2 regions of the Halomonas sp. IOP_14 genome follow, and region 2 is predicted to be linked to the other one. Evidence: predicted binding sites of a transcription regulator. Region 2 holds the regulator's gene; the other holds the start of a gene.

Region 1 (8,992 bases), on a different contig from region 2:
TTTCACCCGGACGAATACCCACTAACTCCTGCTTAGCCTCAGGTGCGATTACTCTTGCTAAATCGGTTACTTTCATGGATGGAATTTTCTTAACGTAGATCTCACCACCTTCCATATCCTCAAATGCATGCCAGACCAGCTCAACGCCTTCTTCCAGTGAAATCATAAAGCGTGTCATACGATCATCGGTAATTGGCAGTACACCTTTATCACGAAGTGACATAAAAAAAGGTATCACCGAGCCACGCGACCCCATGACATTGCCATAGCGCACAACCGAGAAGCGTGTGGGGTTACTCCCCGCATAATGATTGCCTGCAACAAACAGCTTATCTGATGTTAGCTTCGTTGCACCATATAGGTTAATTGGGCTGCTCGCCTTATCCGTAGAAAGCGCAACAACTTTTTTTACTCCTTTATCAATACAAGCGTCAACAAGGTTCATGGCACCAATTACATTAGTCTTGACACACTCGAACGGGTTGTACTCAGCTGTAGGAACAATTTTGGTCGCCGCTGCATGAACAACATAATCAACACCATCTAATGCTCGATAAAGACGATCACGATCTCGCACATCACCAATGAAGAAGCGTACTCGTGGATCGCCTTCAAATTTCTTTGCCATTTCCCACTGTTTCATTTCATCACGTGAAAAAATGATAACTTTTTTCGGATTATAACGTGCCAATAACATAGGAACGAAAGTATGGCCGAAAGAACCAGTACCGCCAGTAATGAGAATATTCGCTTGATCAAACATTATTAGTAGGTCTCAGATATAAATGAAGGAATCTGCATAAACTCATCAGTTGGCTGGTTCAGCACCTGGAAAGGAATGCCAAGGTATTCACACTCCCAGGCAGAGGTGCTAAATGGTGTCAAAATAATCACCTTCTTGGCGCATGCGTATGCATGTGCAATGGATCTCTCTTGAAAATCAACCCTTACCTCAGAAGGTAAAGCACTCAAAAGCCATTTTTCATAATTTTGAGATTGCCCATGCTGTCTACGCAACCTAATTGTAATGTTGCCCAGCTCATTATTTGGTACTTTTTCAATATAACTGCTGATGCTTGCTTCGCTATCCCACTCTTCTATTGTGCCTTTCCAAAGCACTGGCACTGTAGGCTCATGAGGTCCAATAATAAGAACATCTTCACCCTTTTTTGTATAACGTTCGTATTCTGGACGCAAATACTCAATGCGGTGCGGTTTATCTGCAATAGTGTTTTTGAGCGGGTGAGTCCAACCCCATGTGTAAAACCTGTCTGAAAGCCTTGTCTCAATTGCCACACCCAAGTGGCTTTCGAACTCACCATAGGCCCCTCCATGCTGCTGAAGGTAAAGTGGAATACCTTGATCAACTGATAGTGCCGCGACAAGCCTTGCCTGTAGTGTAGAAAGCAATGTCGAGGCAATAAATTCAGGCCGTGTATCGGCCAGACATGTTGTTACAGCTTTTTGATAGCAGGCAAAATCTTCTATGAATTCTTTGGGTAAGGAAAGCGCCAAGGATGACCAGAAGCCAGGGAATTTTTCCGTATTAGTATATACTTTATCTAGGTCAGCGATTTTTTGGCGGAATGTCACGTTCAGTTTTCCGCTTGAAGCTATAGGCGGTAGGGTAACTTGAATCAGGTCTGCATCCTGTTCCTCTTTCCAGAGTTTTTTCCAGTAAGGAAAATTGTGCACCCCCAGGTCAAACGCATACTTGCCTTGGCAAGGCTGTACTTTGGCTTTGATGTGACTCGCCGCTTTTGCCACTATTTCATCGCGTTGTAAGCCTGAATGATTATTTTTCGGCCTTGTTGCCAGAGGCAGCTTGATGTGACCATCAAAGAAAGGTGCTTCATTGCTGATAAGGTCAAATGTCTCGGTGCCAAACAGCATTGTTGTATCAACAGGAAAGCGTTGGAATACTATTCCCGCGTTCTTGGTACTATTCAGTAGAGAGTTGTTCCATCGTGACACATAACCACTCATGAATTTATATGCCAGGAAATAATGCAATACAATATCCCAGAAGCGCTCACTCTGCTCCATGCCGTGGAGTTCACCCAGTAAAGACGTTAATTCCTTTCGGGCTGCTTCATACAACATATCGTGGTTCTTTTTTACTTCATAATAAGAAGGCTCTTGAATGCACTTTTTTTCTAACTGCTGGCTTTCATCAATATTATCGATACTATATTTAGCAATAAAAACAGGTATTGTTTTTTCAGTTACGATCTTGTTGTTTTTAGCACACTCTTTGATGTAGGTAGTGATAATCTTGCGCGCATCGTATAAGGCTTTACCTCTTTTATGTATACTAAAGTCGAGAGCATCCCAATCGAGTACTGGCATTTCTTTTTCTACATCTTGGACAATCGCATCGTGACGTTTTTTGGAGATACCACATTTATGCCAATGGAATTCGCAGTAAAGCTTATCGATGTTGCCAAGAAGCTTTTTCTCAATCAGCCTGTCGAGTATATCGTACTCTGCACCTTCGATATCCATCTTTAGGATAATTCGGTCGTAATGCGGCTCACAATCCTGGATAAAGCGGGCAATATCAACACACTGCGCGGTAATTGTAGGAAACGCCTTATTTTTAACTCTACCGGCATAATCAATTCGCTTGTTCCTAATCAGCGAGCTGCCATCCTCATCCAAGTTGTCTAACGTAAACTTGACCGCATCATCATGAATATATGCTGCTTTCTTGATCAGAAAGGTTGGTGCATCTTTATAGTAATGCCATAGCGTTGGGTTTGGCTCGAAGGTGACACAGTCAAACTCGGGGTTATTCATCATGAATTTAAGCGATGAGCACCCATCATAGCCACCACAGTCAATAAAGAGGCCCTTTTCGCCAGGCTGCAGCGGCTCTTGTGACGCCGCCCGCTGCGTAAAGCTCCGTATTGTGGGGTGCTCTGCAAGAGGTATTTGCTTTTGCCCCTCTCTTTGCGCAGGCACCGAGCTTTCTTCTTCCATTTCTACTAACTGATGCAGCGCTTGAGGAGACGAAACAGGGGCACTCATTTCGCCCTCTACAAACTGCAAATAGTTTTTGGCTTGCAGCTCGCTTACCTGGCTCATCACCTGATAGGCCATGTCGTGGGCATCGAACACAGTATGTAGCAAGAAAACCAGCTTTTGTTTTTGGTTATCATCTAACTGTGTCATTCGCTCCTGCGAGGGCAAGAAAAGCGCGTCTAGACTTTGCAGCTCACTACCAAGCTGTTCATGAGCCTCGCTTTTTTCGGGGAAAAGACTTTGATAGCTAGCATCATTAAATCGATAAAAGCGGAAGCCGTTACAGCTTGCCCAGTGCTGTAACTCGGCAAGGCTTGGCTGATTTTTATGAGTGGGCTGAAACGCCACACGGGCTTGAATCAACAGAGCATCTTTAAGCGCTTTCTCTCCATGTTCAAGTATACTTGAGACATTGCTTAATTCATCTAGTATCAGCCAATCTAAGCTAGGCAAGCCTTCGATGCTATCTAGCGCGACAGTATTAATCGGTAACTGGGTTAATACGTTAGCGCCTTGACGGTGGCGCTCAGGCAAAGACTCTAGGGGCAATAGGGTAAGAGTACTACTTAAAGCAGCATCCAGGCAGGCGTTAAGTTTGCTAGGCTGCCCATCTCCCAAAAGTGCGTGCTGAAAAAGCTGAATATGATCATGGCCTTCATAGGCTTGAGGGTTGCTCACTTCACTCGCCGGATCAAACGCTAATATTGTAAAAGCACTTGTTTTAGCTAATTTATCTGCAGCTCCCGTTTTGATCAACTTGGCGCGGTTATCTAAAACCACCACCTTTCCTTTTAGCTCCCAACTAAAATTACTGGTTGCCGCTTCTAAAGCGTTTGCAACAGAGATAGCGGCTACATTATGCTCTGCCCTAGGTGCTGTATTAGCATCGCTCAGGTCTTCTTGCATAATAGAAGACGGTATGACTGGTTCTGAAACTATCTCGAATGGGACATTTAAACCCGGGTCTTTAGCTCGACCAGCAAGCTTATGCATATGCGCTTTACGCTGCGAAATCGAAAAATCTTTGTTACCCGCTTTTTGCGCTACCAAAGGTGTAAGCGCTTGCACTAAGCGCGCTGTGCTGACATCAATATGGTGCTTTTCTTTGCCAACTTTATAGGCCTTCTCAACATAATCTTGATAAAGCGCTTCATCGTCAAAGAGGTTCACCACTGCATCATAAAGTGGCTGAAGCTCTTCTTCATTCAATATATGTTTGTAGGGTTTTTCATGACATTGCTCAGGAAAGTCTAACAAAATGCCACCGTTCTCAACCAAACCAGCGCTTCCGCCGTGGTTACTCACAATAGCAGGTATGCCATTGAGCATGGCCTCTGCCAGCACTCGCGCACCGCTTTCCCACCATAAACTAGGCGCCACTAACACTCGGGAGCGCTTATATACGGGCAGCATATCGTTAGTATTTTTTGTAACTATAACGTTATTAAGTTGTTCACGTGATTCACCCAGCAATTGAGTCGCTTCTTTTAGTACGGAAGACCAATCGCCACGAGCTTCCACTACTTCCAGTGAAATATCCGGGTGCTCTTTTTCTAGCTTAAGGGCCAGTTGTACAAAAATACTGGCTCCTTTCTCAAAAGTCGGATTTATAAACGTTAAATTTTTACGCTGATGATGCTCGGCGACAAAACATGCAGGGTCAATAAACTTACCAACAGGCTTAGCTAGAAAGCCGACTTTCTCTTGGTATAACTTCGCTGTTTGTTCAGTGTCGGTAAGCACAAGCGCCACATCGCGGCACCAACGAGGTGACATATAATTGCCGTTAACCAAATAGAAAGCAGAAGGAATACTGCGGAACCGTGCTTCATCAGCAATAAGTAGTTCTAATGTTTGCCCCCCATAAAACCAGACAATATCAGGCTTAAAGCTGTCCAGTAGATAGCAGTACTGATTCAGCCATATTTCTTCTTCATGCGCTATCATCTGTGTACGAAATGAATTCTGAGTTACTAAGAGCTGGTGGGTTAGCACCCCGTCATTAACATCAACTATTTTATGGCGGTGTGCAGCGATACTTGGTGCCTTATCCTTTAAAAGACTTCCACCTTTAGGATTATCAAAAATGGTTGCCCCTAGGATTTGAACCTCATAGCCTTGCATCGCCAGCTGTGTCAGCATTTGTCGAACACTCATACTCGCTCCACTGGATGTATCCAGTAAGCAGTAAGGGTTCGCCCACAATATGCGTGGCCTGCGTTTTTGCGAGGTGGCGGGCGCCAATTTCTTTGCCATGCTGAATTCCTATACGTTATTTCTCAGGTTAACACCTTGGTTTTTATGCTACGTGAAAGGCGCTGACCTGAAAACAAAAACCGGCCCCACGAAGAGGCCGGTTCATTTTGCTTAATAATAAAGCAACGTTTATTTTAGGCTTCAGATTAGCCGAGCAGAGAAAGAACGTTCTGCGGCAGCTGGTTGGCCTGGGCCAGTACTGAAGTACCTGCTTGCTGCAGGATCTGTGCGCGAGTCATGTTAGCGACTTCAGTTGCGTAGTCAGCATCTTCGATACGTGAGCGTGCAGCAGAGAGGTTAGTCTCGTTGGTGCTCAAGTTGGTAATGGCAGACTCGAATCGGTTTTGTACGGCACCCAGCTCAGAACGAAGGCTATCTACTTGTGCTAATGCAGCATCCAATGTCGCCATCGGGTCTACAGTAGAATCCCCAGCGGTCGTTTCAGAAGTCGTAATACCCTCATCATTAACGTAAACCGCTGCGCCCACGTTGGCTTCATACTTATCTGCACCCGTTCCACCTGCAACTGTTACCTCGCCAGTATCGGCATTGATGTTGTAGTTGGTTACATATGAAGCGACTGTAGTTAACTCGCCGTCGCCATCCTTATAGGTGCTAGTTGCAGTAGTCGTAGAAGCGCCAAACGCAACACTACCAGTAGCAAGCCCTTGATCAACAGTAGCGACCGTACCTGTTGTTCCAGCATCATTCATTGCGGCTTTTACGTCGGCAGTAGTAACCGTAGTCTCGTAAGTTAAATCAGTGCCGTCTCCATTGTATTCAGAACTACCAACAGACAAGGTAGAACCAGCATTTGTCGCTGTTGCATCCAATAGGTTTTCGATGGTTGCAGCAGTACCACCAGAACCCAGGTTGTTGGTAAGCTCGCCGTTACTTGAGATATAAGCAGCCTGTCCATTTAAGGTGATATCGCCCGTTGAGGTGATTTCAAACTCAGCAACATCATCGCCAGCCAGCTTATAAGTGCCTGTCGTTGTACCGCTAGTGGGGGTGAGCTTAGCACCCTCTGCCACAATGGCTGAACCAGTAGCACCGCCACTACCATCAACTGTTTCAGTAACGGTAAAGTTACCTGCAGCCGCATCATACGTATAGGTTCCAGAGCCAGCACCACCCGATACTTTCACTGTGTTGCCGTCTGCCATGGTAGCAAGCACGTCGTCAAACGTTGCATCGTCGTGAGTAGTAGTAACTTTATAAAGGCCTGCCGTGCCACCACTGGCCACGCCACCCGCAGCAACGACATCAGTTACTGTTGCTTTTTCGTTCTGAGTTTCACCACTGCCGTTAACGTTAAAACCGTTCAGGCCTAGGGTGCTAGAACTAATCTGTTGCAGGTTGACTGAAATAGTTTGGCCGTCGTCTGCACCCACCTGAATTTTCAGACCGTTGTCGCTAGATAGTACTTTAGTTCCGTTGAAATCGGTCTCTTCAGAGATGCGATCAATTTCAGAAAGGCGTTGGTTGATTTCGTCCTGAATGGAGTCAAGGTCAGACTGGCTATTAGTGCCGTTTGTCGCCTGAACGGCCAATTCACGAACACGCTGCAAGTTGTCGTTTACTTGGTTCAAACCACCTTCAGCGGTCTGTGCGATGGAGATACCATCGTTGGCGTTACGCTGTGCCTGACCAAGGCCGGTGATTTGTGCGCTGAAACGGTTGGCAATGGCTTGGCCAGCGGCATCGTCTTTAGCACTGTTGATGCGAAGACCAGAGCTCAAACGCTCCATAGAGGTTTGCAGGCTATTCTGCGATTCACGCAGGTTCTGCTGGCCGATCATCGACGTGATGTTGGTATTGATCACTGACATGGTGTGATACTCCTTGCTTTGGACACTGGCCTTGAAGGCCCGCTTTTCGGCCACTGTTTGTGCCGTTATATTAATTAACGGCGCAGCGAGGGGAATCTTTAGGGGAAGTCGTAAAAAAAGATGTAAAAGTAGGTAACTGAAAGGTGGGAGTTTTCATGCTTGGGCCAGGAGGCCCCGAGAGGTTGAGATTGCTTCGCTGTGCTCGCAATGACATACCCGCTTCTTGATACAGTTTCGTTGTGGTTCCAAAGCAAAAGCAGCGCCAAGCGCTGCTTTTGTCGTGATCAAACGCTAGTTATCGATGCAACACTACTTTTTACGCCCTAGCTGGGCATCAAGCGCATCAAATTGTTGGGTTAGATAAGAGCTCATGCTGTTCATTTGCGCAACCATCACATCCAACTGACTAAACTGACTGCGGTAGCGTGAGATGGTGCTTTCAATGCTTTTTTCCATACGCGCATAGCGAGTATCTAGGCTTTTCACCTGGTTTTCAGCACCGCTGATGGCTCCCTTAATGACGCCGTTGCTACCAAGCATCTGCCCGATGGATGTTTCAAGCTTGCCAGCTAGGCCACTCTTTGTGCCCTCACCAGCAAAAAAGGCGCTAAGCGCTTGGGGGTTGTTCGCTACTAGATCACTAAGCTTGGCGTCATCGGTTTTTAACGTTCCGTCACGCTGAAGCGTGATCCCCAATTGGCTCAAAGTGGATAGCTCGCCTCCTTCCACACCCCCGGTTAACGCGCTGCGTAAGCGTGACTCAATGGTACGCACGGCACTGTCGCCTAATAGCACCGCTGCACTGCCACTTTCGCTGTCGAACGCGGTTAGTTTACCCACCGTGCCTTTTAAATCATTGAACGCTTTTACGAAGCCGTTAATCGCTTCGCGCTGTTTTAGCGTGTCGCGTTCGATGTTGACCGTGCTAGAAGCGGTTTCGCCCTCTTCAATACTGAGCTCAGCAAGGTTGAGCGTTACGCCTTGAATGGCGCCTTCAATTTGGTTCTTGGCGCTGCTAATCGCTATACCATTAACTGTTAACGCCGCATCCTGCCCTTGTTGCTTGGCCCCGGCTTCTGTTGCTTCACCGAATGGGCCGGTGACGACAGCATCGGCTGCATCTACAAAGCTAAAACTGTCGATAGAGGCTTCAACACCGGTTGCTTTGGAGCTTAGCGCCAGGCGGTAGCCTTCACCATCATTGATAATAGTGGCATTAACACCGGAATTTTTATCAGCATTGATTGCGTCACGAATACTATTTAGCGTGCTATCGGCTGCGATAGCGATATCGACTGAGTCGCCACTGCCAAAGGTGAGCTTGAGCGAGGTGGCACCTTGTAAATCGAGCGCCTGATCTTTTTCGTCTACACGCCCTGAAGCAAGCGTACCAGATGTTGCCAACTGACTGACTTCTACTCGGTAGCTACCTGGCAATGCACTCGCGGTTGTCGTGGCGGTAATACCATCGCCGCGCACATTGGCAGAAAGGCTTTGGTAGAGCTTGGGGTCATTGATTTTCGCGACAGCATCTTGGAACGCATCGAGAGAGGTTTGCAGTTGGCCGTAGGCAGAAATTTTGGCTTCTTGCTGCTTTTTTTGAAGCGTAATGGGGGCAAGCTTGCCACGCTCCGCGTCCTGAAGTTGATCCAACAGGCCGGTCAGGTCGAGTCCCGAGCCAACGCCAAGAGAGGTTATTGTCGCCATACTGGATGTTCCTCAGTGAAAAGGCTAAACCAAAAACATTACGCGCATCGGTTGCGCAAGAAAGTTTGATAGTTAACTTATCGACTAAACAGAGGGCAACTTTAGCGCTTTTTCTTTCGTTAACTGGGCTATTTTGTTTTTATCAACAAAAACGCCTGCTTAGCGCAGGCGTC
Region 2 (8,992 bases):
CCTACGTATGAAATCTTTTCAGACACGGCTTCCAACGTGCCTTCCGGACGGGAAGGTATACGCACCGTTAGCGGATCTTCATCTTGTAGCTCAGGAACGGGAACGGCCTGCTCCTGCTGCTTGATACGGTAACCCACAATTTTTGAAGTAATTTCTACAGCCATGGTGTTCTCCACTTAGCAAAGGTGTGCGTTTTTAAACAGGTGGCGCTTAACGCAGCATCACCATTTGCCGTAGGTGCCTTCTTTTAAGCCATCAAAGAGGTTGGCAGCGTTATGCTCTTCACCGTCGTAAATCACCTTCTCATCCCCGGCTAGTTCGAGGGTTTCACCGTTTTCCAGTTCGAATACGTAGGTCGTGTTTTTAAGATCATCTTCCCGCACGAGCACGCCCTGGAAAGCTTCGGGATTAAAGCGAAAAGTAGTGCAGCCTTTTAAGCGGCTTTCATAAGCCTGCAAATAGAGGTTCTGGAACTGTTCAAAGGGGAACTCGGTAGGCACATTGACCGTTTTCGAGATCGCTGAATCCACCCAGTGCTGGGCGGCGGCTTGAACGGCAACGTGCTGTTCGGGAGATATCGCATCGGCGGTAACGAAGTAGTCAGGCAGGTCGCTGTCCACCGCATCAGATGCAATAAAGTGACGGTAGGCGGCCAGCTCAAAGGAGACGACTTCGACCTGCTCTTTGGTCTTCTTGCCCGACTGAATAATATTGCGGAAATAGCGATGCGAGAAGGAGGGTTCGATACCGTTGGAGGCGTTGTTACCCATCGACAGGCTGATCGTGCCGGTCGGCGCGATCGAGCTGTGGTGGGTAAAGCGCGCGCCGTGCTCGGCCAGTTGCGCCACCAACTCCGGCTCATGCTCGGCCACTTGGGCCATATATTGGCTGTAACGGGCGTGCAGAATGCGCCCTGGCACTTGATCACTCACTTCGTAGCCATCTTTAGCCAACTGTGGCCGCTCACGCAGCATTTTGGGGGTAATGGTGTGCTCCTGTTCGAGCACCGGCGCCATGCCCTTCTCTTGAGAAAGCTCCAGCGCCTGTTTCCAGCCCTCAATGGCTAAATGACGGCTGACTTCATCGGTGAATACCAGTGACTGCTTAGAGCCGTAGGGAATCTTTAACATAGTAAGCGTCGACCCTAAGCCTAGAAAACCCATGCCGTGGCGACGCTTGGCTTCAATCTCACGCTGCTGCTGGGGCAGCGGTAGACCAGCAATTTCCACCACGTTGTCGAGCATACGGGTGAAGATCGCCACCACTTTGCGATAGCGTTCCCAATCAAAGCGCGGCTCGGCGCCAAAGGGGTCGATCACAAACTTGGTTAGGTTGACAGAACCCAGCAGGCAGGCGCCTTCTGGCGGCAAGGGTTGTTCGCCACAGGGATTCGTCGCACGGATATCTTCGCAGAACCAGTTGTTGTTCATCCGATTAACTTGGTCGATCAGGATAAAGCCGGGCTCGGCGTAGTCGTAGGTGGAGGACATGATGGTGTCCCACAACTCGCGCGCTTTAATCACTTCAACAATGCGGCAGGCGACGCGGCCTTCGGCATCGACCGTGTAGCCCTCTTCAACCACCGGCCAGTCGCGGTAGATCAGGTCTTCCGCTTTGACATCCTCTTTCTCACCGGGGTGCAGCGGAAAAGCCAGCGGCCAGTCAGCATTGTTCTTGACCGCTTCCATAAATTCGTCGGTGATCAGCAAGCTGAGGTTAAACTGTCGTAGGCGCCCCGCTTCGCGCTTGGCCTGAATAAACTCACGTACGTCCGGATGCCCCACGTCAAAGGTGCCCATCTGGGCACCACGCCGACCACCAGCAGAGGCGACGGTGAAGCACATCTTGTCGTAGATATCCATAAACGCCAGTGGGCCGTTGGTGCCCGCGCCAGCGCCGAATACGAACGCGCCCTTATGACGCAGCGTCGAGAAGTCGTAGCCGATACCCGCCCCGGATTTCAGCGTCATACCCGCATCGACCACTGAGTCGAGGATATCGCGCATGGAGTCACGAATGGTGCGGGAGACAGTGCAGTTAATCAGGCTCACCGCAGGCTTGTAGGCCTCAGCCCCCGCGTTGGAGAGAATACGACCGGCAGGTATGGCGCCATTTTCCAGCGCCCAGCGGAACTTCGGCAGCCACTCTTCCGCCTTATCACCTTCCACCGCAGCCAGGGCGCGAGCAACACGTTCAAACGTAGCACCGACGTCTTGATCCACGGGCTGACTATGACGATCCTTGAGACGGTATTTGGCGTCCCAGATTTCCCGCGAGGGGGCCTGCATCGGGACATCATTAGAGGTCTTCATAGCCTTGGCAGCGGTGCTCATGTCGCAAAACTCCTTCACAGCGGGGTGAATTATAGCGCTCAAATAGGGCGATTATACGTAGCATCGGAGTGAAGTATAGACGTGACCTCCCACCATATGAGGCACTTTTTTTAATTTTTTCTACCATATATAGGAAAATCAGCGCGTTACTGTTTTGCCAATCCCAAACACGATATAGACTGGGGTTTTGGGTTAAATGGCTTTGATCATGTCCGCAACTCACTTCCTGCGCTCTCCATCCCAGTATCTTTGCACGCTCACGTTTACCGTTGTGGCGATAGCGACCATGTGGATGGTCGCTACGCCCGTCACTAACGCGACCACCTTCAATACCGACGATGTGGCCACCCACGACCATTGGCAGTCAATGACGCTCTCACTGGGGGGCGAACGCCACTATCGGGCGGTAGAAACCCACAGCTACTCGGATGCGACGCTGAGCTTGAATGCCACCTCGGGCGTTTGCGATTTACCCTGGCTGGAGATGCGCGTCACCCTTGAGCAGCAGCAGGGAGAGAGCCGTACAGTAAACCTGGTGCCCACTCGGCTGCGCATCGATGAGCGGCCCGTTATCGACACCATGGCGGAATTTATCACTGAGCGCGGCGATGACGGGTTTTATGCTCACTTTTATTTAAGTGACTTGGCATCACTGATGGCCGACATGCGCCAGGGGGAGCAGCTATTTCTCGGCTTCGACCAGGACGAGCGCGAGCCGTGGTATATGACCTTTAGCCTAAAAGGCGCCGATGCGGCGATCAACCGGATGCTCACCCAGTGTGAAGGTAGTGGCACCTAAAGGTTTGCTTAAATCAGCACCACAGGCTCAAGCGCCATTTCAACGCGGTTGCGTCCGCCATGCTTAGCGCGGTACATGGCGTCATCAGCCCGGGAGATAAGGGTTTTACAGCTGTCACCCGGCTGCCAAACGGCGACACCGATACTCACTGTAACCGTTTGCTCAACGCCCTCTATACGCAGCTCTTCTACCAGCGAGCGCAGCCGCTCAGCCAGGCCAGTGGCGGCATCAACATCGGAATGAGTCGCCAGCACAATAAACTCTTCGCCTCCCCAACGGCCCAGGTGGTCGCAGCCACGCAGCGAGCTTTCCACTAAGCGCGCCAGGGCCACCAGCACATCGTCACCCACGCTATGGCCGTGAGCATCGTTGATCTGCTTAAAGTTATCCACATCGAACAGTAGCAAGGCAAAAGCGGCCGCATAGCGCTTGGCAGCCACCAGCTCTGCATTGATCGCTTCTTCGATGCGGTAACGGTTCCACACCTTGGTTAGAGGATCGAAATGGGCTAATTGCTCAAGACGCTGGTTGGCTTCGGCAAGGGCTTTGCGTTCGTGCTCCAGGTGCATATTCAGTGAGCTAATTTCATAGGCAGAAATCGCCAGCGTCAGGTCTTCCCCCAAGTCTACCGCCGCTAAGCGCTCTACCCGCAGCCACGCTTCACTTCTGCCGACTACCTCTTCAGACCAAGCAACCGATGGAGCCAATATCACGGCCGGTTTAGGGTTGGTTGTAGGCTGCATCGCCCAATACAGCGTTTCCACCTGCTCGGGGCGAAAAAAAATCAGCCAGGCGCGCTGGGTCGAACTCATTGGCAGCGGCACTGCTAGAGCCCCACACTGCTCGGGCATGGCTAGCGAAGCGGTTAACGTCTCTTTGCCGATTTCGCGCGTGCACCAAGGGCCGCTATGTACATGAGTTCTTTCCAGGCGCAGCACAAACTGGCTTATCGCTTCTGGAGTCGGCGTCACACCCGCTTGATAAGCGCCACCATTCACCCACAGCACCACGCCATGGGCGCGAAACAGCTTCATCCAGATAGCCGCCTGCTCATGAAGTAACTGTTGGGGACTTTGCGGCTCGCTGCGCGCTCGCGCACTGAGCACGAGGCTATCCTGAACCCGTTGTAGGTAGCGGGCTTCTTGACGCGCCCGTAGCAACAGCATGCGCTGGGTGGCCATTTGCACGAGGGTGCGAACGGCATCACGCACGGGGGGTTCAACCGAGTGCGGTGCTGGCGAATGGCAAAACACTAGACCCCATAAGCCAGTATCCCCCTGCATGGCCAAACTGAATGACCCACGCACCCCCAGGCGATTTAAATATCGCTGCCGCTCAGGGGCAGGGGCGCGTAAAAAGCTGCCGCTAAGGCTCACTCCCGAGTAGGCGGGAGTCAGCGTTTCAGGCGGCGCATCGACGTCTTCAATTAACCGAACGGGGTAATGTTGGTAACTTTTGCGTAAGGCGACAGGGAAGTCGCTTGAGGGGAAGCGCTGACCCAACAGCGAGGGCAGCTGGTTGCCCAGCGCTTCGGCAACCATTAAACCATGCCAATCACTGTCGAAATGGCACACGGTGACGCGATCATGGCCGGTGAGCTGTTGAATAGCGTTAACCAAGCAGTCGAGCAGCTCTTCCTGGTGGGTTGCGTCGGCTAAATGCATCAGCCGCTCATTGACTGTGCCAAGCAGGCGGCGCTTACCTTGGGGGTTGAGTGGCTCAATCTCGACGATGACCTTCCCACCTGCTCGGTAAGCATAGAGCTGAAAACGCATGTTGCTATGCTTGGAACGAATAAACACCAGCGGGCCGGAGAGTTTCTGCTGCCCCTGCAACTCGCGGCGCACCCGCTGGCTTAGCCGTTTTCCTAACACATAGGCAAGAGTGTGCGGCCCATTTTCAGGGCGCTCAATACCGGTCAAGCGGGTTAAGTTGGTGCTACTGGCTTGAATGCGGCGACAATCGGCATCTAAAACCAGCAGAGCTCCAAACGACTGCAACCGCGGGTGGTACATGGACACAAACGTGGCCTCGCAATCTATTCACCCTCGACCTGCTGCCTTAGCAACAACTCTACGCGACGGTTGGCAGCTCGGCCCTCCGCCGTTGCGTTCGGTTCCATGGGTTGGGTGTCGGCATAACCGACGGCCCGCATACGAGAGATATTGAATCCTTGGCGCTCTAAATGCCTCACCACAGCGATAGCCCGCGCTGATGAAAGCTCCCAATTAGAGGGGAAGCGGGCCGTTGAAATAGGCACGCTGTCGGTGTGGCCTTCTACCGAAATCTGACCGTCAAAACGGGTCAGCACATCGATAAGGCTTTCTACCACCTCTTGCCCACGGGAAGTCAGTACAGCTTGACCGCTGGGAAATAAAAGGCTGGTATCAATACGTAACGTGACCCCTTCACTCCCTTGCGAAACACTGACACCGGGGATGTCGAGCCCATCAAACTGCGGCTGAACCCCTGAATGGCGGGGCTGAATACCAGTGGCTAGAGACGCCAGCGGCAATGATGATACAGCGCTAGCCGAGCGCATGAAAGCAGTATCAGCCGCCTCACCGCCTCCCGGCGGTGTCAGTGAAAGCAGCAGCACAAAGAGCGTGATTAGCAGCGTCAGCACATCCAAATAGCTGGTTAGCCAACCCTCGTCACCATCGCCTGGCGACGGCGTCATTTCCAGTGCGTGGCGCGTATCACGGTCAAGCATCTGGCCTACCCCTTCGCCGCCGCACTAACCGACGAATCAGGCCTTGGTTTGACGCTGTTATCACGGATCTCATCGTGATAGTTAGCTACAAACGAGTTGAGGGTCTCTTCAATAAACGACGGCAGGCGGCGCTTGGTAATCAGCGAAATACCTTCCAGCACCATGTTCATGGTAATCAGCCGCTCTTCGGTGCGGCGCTCGAGTTTCACCGCAATCGGCTTAAACACCAAGTTGGCGAGTAAAATGCCGTAGAAGGTGGTGAGCAGGGCCACCGCCATGCGCGGGCCGATCACCTGCAGGTCGCCTGCGTCCATGACTTCCAGCATATTGACCAGCCCCACCAGGGTGCCGATCATGCCAAATGCGGGTGCGTAGGTGGCCATGGTACGGAATATTTGTGCCTCAGCATGCTCACGCGCTTTAAGACGGGCAATGCGCCAACGCAGCATGTCAAAAATTTCATCCTCTTTGGTGTTGGCAATGACCAGTTGGATCCCGGTACGCAAAAACGGGTTTCGGGTATGCTCCAACTCGCGCTCGACAGCACGTACATCGCCCTTAAACCAGAGTCGCGACATATCCACCAATTCGCGGATATCGTCACGCATATAGGTATTTTCGCGCCGGAATACCAAGCCCACCAACCGTACGACACGCAGCACCTCTTTCAGCGGATAGCTGATAAAGGTTGCCGCTAGGGTACCGGTCACCACAATGGCCAAACCCGGCAAATTGATAAAACTTTCAGGGGACTCTGCGGTGAAAAACAGCACGCTCACCAACAGTAGTATGCTGGCAAATATGCCTATCAGCGTCGAAGGGTTCATCCACGGCTCCTTGCCGGTCACAAGTGAGTAAAAAGAGGTGTTATGCCGAGTCGTGTAAACGCGCGCGTAAGCGGCTGACGGCTTGGCTGTGCAGTTGTGAAACGCGTGACTCCGTGACGCCCAACACAGCCCCTACTTCCTTAAGGTTGAGTTCTTCTTGGTAGTACAGCGCCATTAGCAGCTTTTCACGCTCTGGCAGCGCTTCAATTGCCTCAATCAACGTTTGTCGTTGCTGGCCGTCTAGCAACTGCTCGAACGGTGAATTAGCCAATTCATTATTGCTAGGCTCGCCACCATCGGCCACCAGCTCTTCAAACGGCAACAGTTGACCACTGTTGGTGTCGTTGAGGAGCTGCTGATACTCACTCAACGGCATTTCAAGGTGTTGGGCGATTTCGTTCTCTTCTGGTGCCCGTCCGAGCTGTTGCTCTAATTGACGAACGGCACTGTCAACCGCTCGCGCTGAGCGGCGCACGCTGCGGGGCAACCAGTCGCGGGTACGTAATTCATCCATCATTGCACCGCGAATACGCTGACTGGCAAACGTCGCGAACGTTGCTCCCTGGGTGGCATCGAAGCGCCCCAGTGCTTCCAGCAGCCCTACCATCCCGGCTTGAATAAGGTCGTCGAGCTCAATGCTGGCTGGCAAACGGACCTGAAGCGTCAAGGCCTGACGTCGTACCAGTGGCATGTATTGCGTCAACAGCTCACTCTGTTTGATCCTGCCTTGTGCTGTGTACATCCTCTCGCCTCGCGTCTATCCAGCCTTCACTGATAGTTCACAATCATTTGCAGCCCCTGGACACGAACAGGCCGCTGCCCCGGACGTAAAGCGAAGCGAAAATGCAACGGCGCATCCGCGGCAAACCCCGCCAGGGCAGTGGTAGTCCCCCGCATGCCAGCTAACGCAACGCACTGCTCAGGATGGCACAGCCAAGCGTTTAATAACGCACCAGGGGGATATTGAAACTGCCAATGAATACGCCCGAGCTGTGCTGACTCCACATTGTTAGCAGCAGCGGGTGGGGTAGCGTTTTGACTAGCACTTGCCCTATCACTCATCGCTACCATCAGACCTGGTATCTGGCTGCTCCAGCTACCGGGTGTCGCCTGAGCGTTTCCCGTTAACCCTGCTAGTAGACACCCTGTCAGCAGTACTGGGCTCAGTAGCAGTCTCCCTCTTAATAGCCAGCTTAGCATGCTTGGTCTCCTCAGCAGAGTGCGCTCATCGTGCAAGTACCAACAGCTCCATATTTAAGTAGTAATCAGCTGCCTCACGCAAGTTATTGAGCAACCCTTGACGCGGCAAATGCGGCTCGTGGAGCGCCAGCAAACGGCGCGGCCCGCCACGCTCATGTAATTGACGCAAGGTACGGAACATGGAAGCAAAGGTATCGGCATCGCTACTGATCCACAGTGCCCAACGGCTGTATTGATCGCAAAGTTGGGCTAGGTCGGCCGTTTCGGCCATGACGATATGAATATCCCAATCCTCAGGATCACCGGCCCAGCTTCGACCTAACGTCGACCACTGCCCTAATCTTGCTTTAACCTTGTTCACCTGGGCTGCACCACTACCTGGTAGCCCGACCACAATAAGCGGAATTTTGGGCTGGTGCGCTACCACCGTTGCTGGCTCTTCCACCGCTGCAGCTGTCGGCGTTAACAGAGAGGTAGGCTGTTTAGATTCCGGCACGTGTTCTGCCGCCGCAACATCAACTGTACCCTCAGCTTGCTGCTGTTGGCGCTGCAGGTTTGCCCACTTGCGTAGACCCGATGCTTGATCCTGTTCGCTCACACCACGCCCTCTCGACTAACACTGCCCATTTGACGAATCGCATCTCGTGCCATAAAGGCGTAGACCAGTGCATCAAGCATGCCGGTATCGCGGCGGCGACGGCTGTTGCCTAACAGGTTGAGCAGATCGCCACGCAGCGTCTGCGCCTCCTCATCATCAGCAACATCGAGATGCCCGGCGACCGATGCCACACCGCTGGCCATCAATAGGCGAACTTCAGCATTTAGATCCCCGCTATCGGCCTCTTTTAACTGCTGCCACGCGCGACGCGTCAAGGCGGCCAAGCCTTCGCTTTGCAGCTGGGTTAACAGCAGTGAGAGCACCTCTGCTCCTAGCCGAGCGGGGGTAAGCCAGTAGCGGCGCGCCACTACTTTGGCGCTTTCCGGATCGCGAACTTCACCGAACCAGGCGAGTAGAGCCGTGCCGCTGGCGTCCTCGACTTCGGCGTAGGCAGTCCACAGTTGCACCGATTGGCCACGAAAACGCACGCCCACATGGTGCGTTAGCACACTGTCACTAAAT

What was found. The regulator FliA, encoded in region 2, starts transcription of late flagellar genes. The targets are predictions, from matches to a motif close to CTAAAGTTNNNNNNNNNNCNGCCGATA.
Region 1: the regulator FliA is predicted to act here: its motif matches at 6,473-6,499, upstream of K7H09_RS24655 (flagellin).

The regions. Positions count from the first base shown of each region.
Region 1 is NZ_JAINWD010000043.1:8,374-17,365, reverse strand. Features, by position in the region: gene pseB (UDP-N-acetylglucosamine 4,6-dehydratase (inverting)) at 1-763, opposite strand, end outside; gene K7H09_RS20595 (FkbM family methyltransferase) at 766-5,181, opposite strand; gene K7H09_RS24655 (flagellin) at 5,427-6,446, opposite strand; partial or broken gene K7H09_RS24650 (flagellin N-terminal helical domain-containing protein) at 6,753-7,082, opposite strand; gene fliD (flagellar filament capping protein FliD) at 7,422-8,819, opposite strand.
Region 2 is NZ_JAINWD010000032.1:16,095-25,086, forward strand. Features, by position in the region: gene K7H09_RS17860 (hypothetical protein) at 1-164, opposite strand, end outside; gene K7H09_RS17865 (adenosylcobalamin-dependent ribonucleoside-diphosphate reductase) at 222-2,333, opposite strand; gene K7H09_RS17870 (hypothetical protein) at 2,530-3,132, shown strand; gene K7H09_RS17875 (sensor domain-containing diguanylate cyclase) at 3,141-5,147, opposite strand; gene K7H09_RS17880 (OmpA/MotB family protein) at 5,171-5,845, opposite strand; gene K7H09_RS17885 (motility protein A) at 5,851-6,672, opposite strand; gene K7H09_RS17890 (RNA polymerase sigma factor FliA) at 6,713-7,414, opposite strand; gene K7H09_RS17895 (flagellar protein FlhE) at 7,441-7,872, opposite strand; gene K7H09_RS17900 (hypothetical protein) at 7,898-8,470, opposite strand; gene flhF (flagellar biosynthesis protein FlhF) at 8,467-8,992, opposite strand, start outside.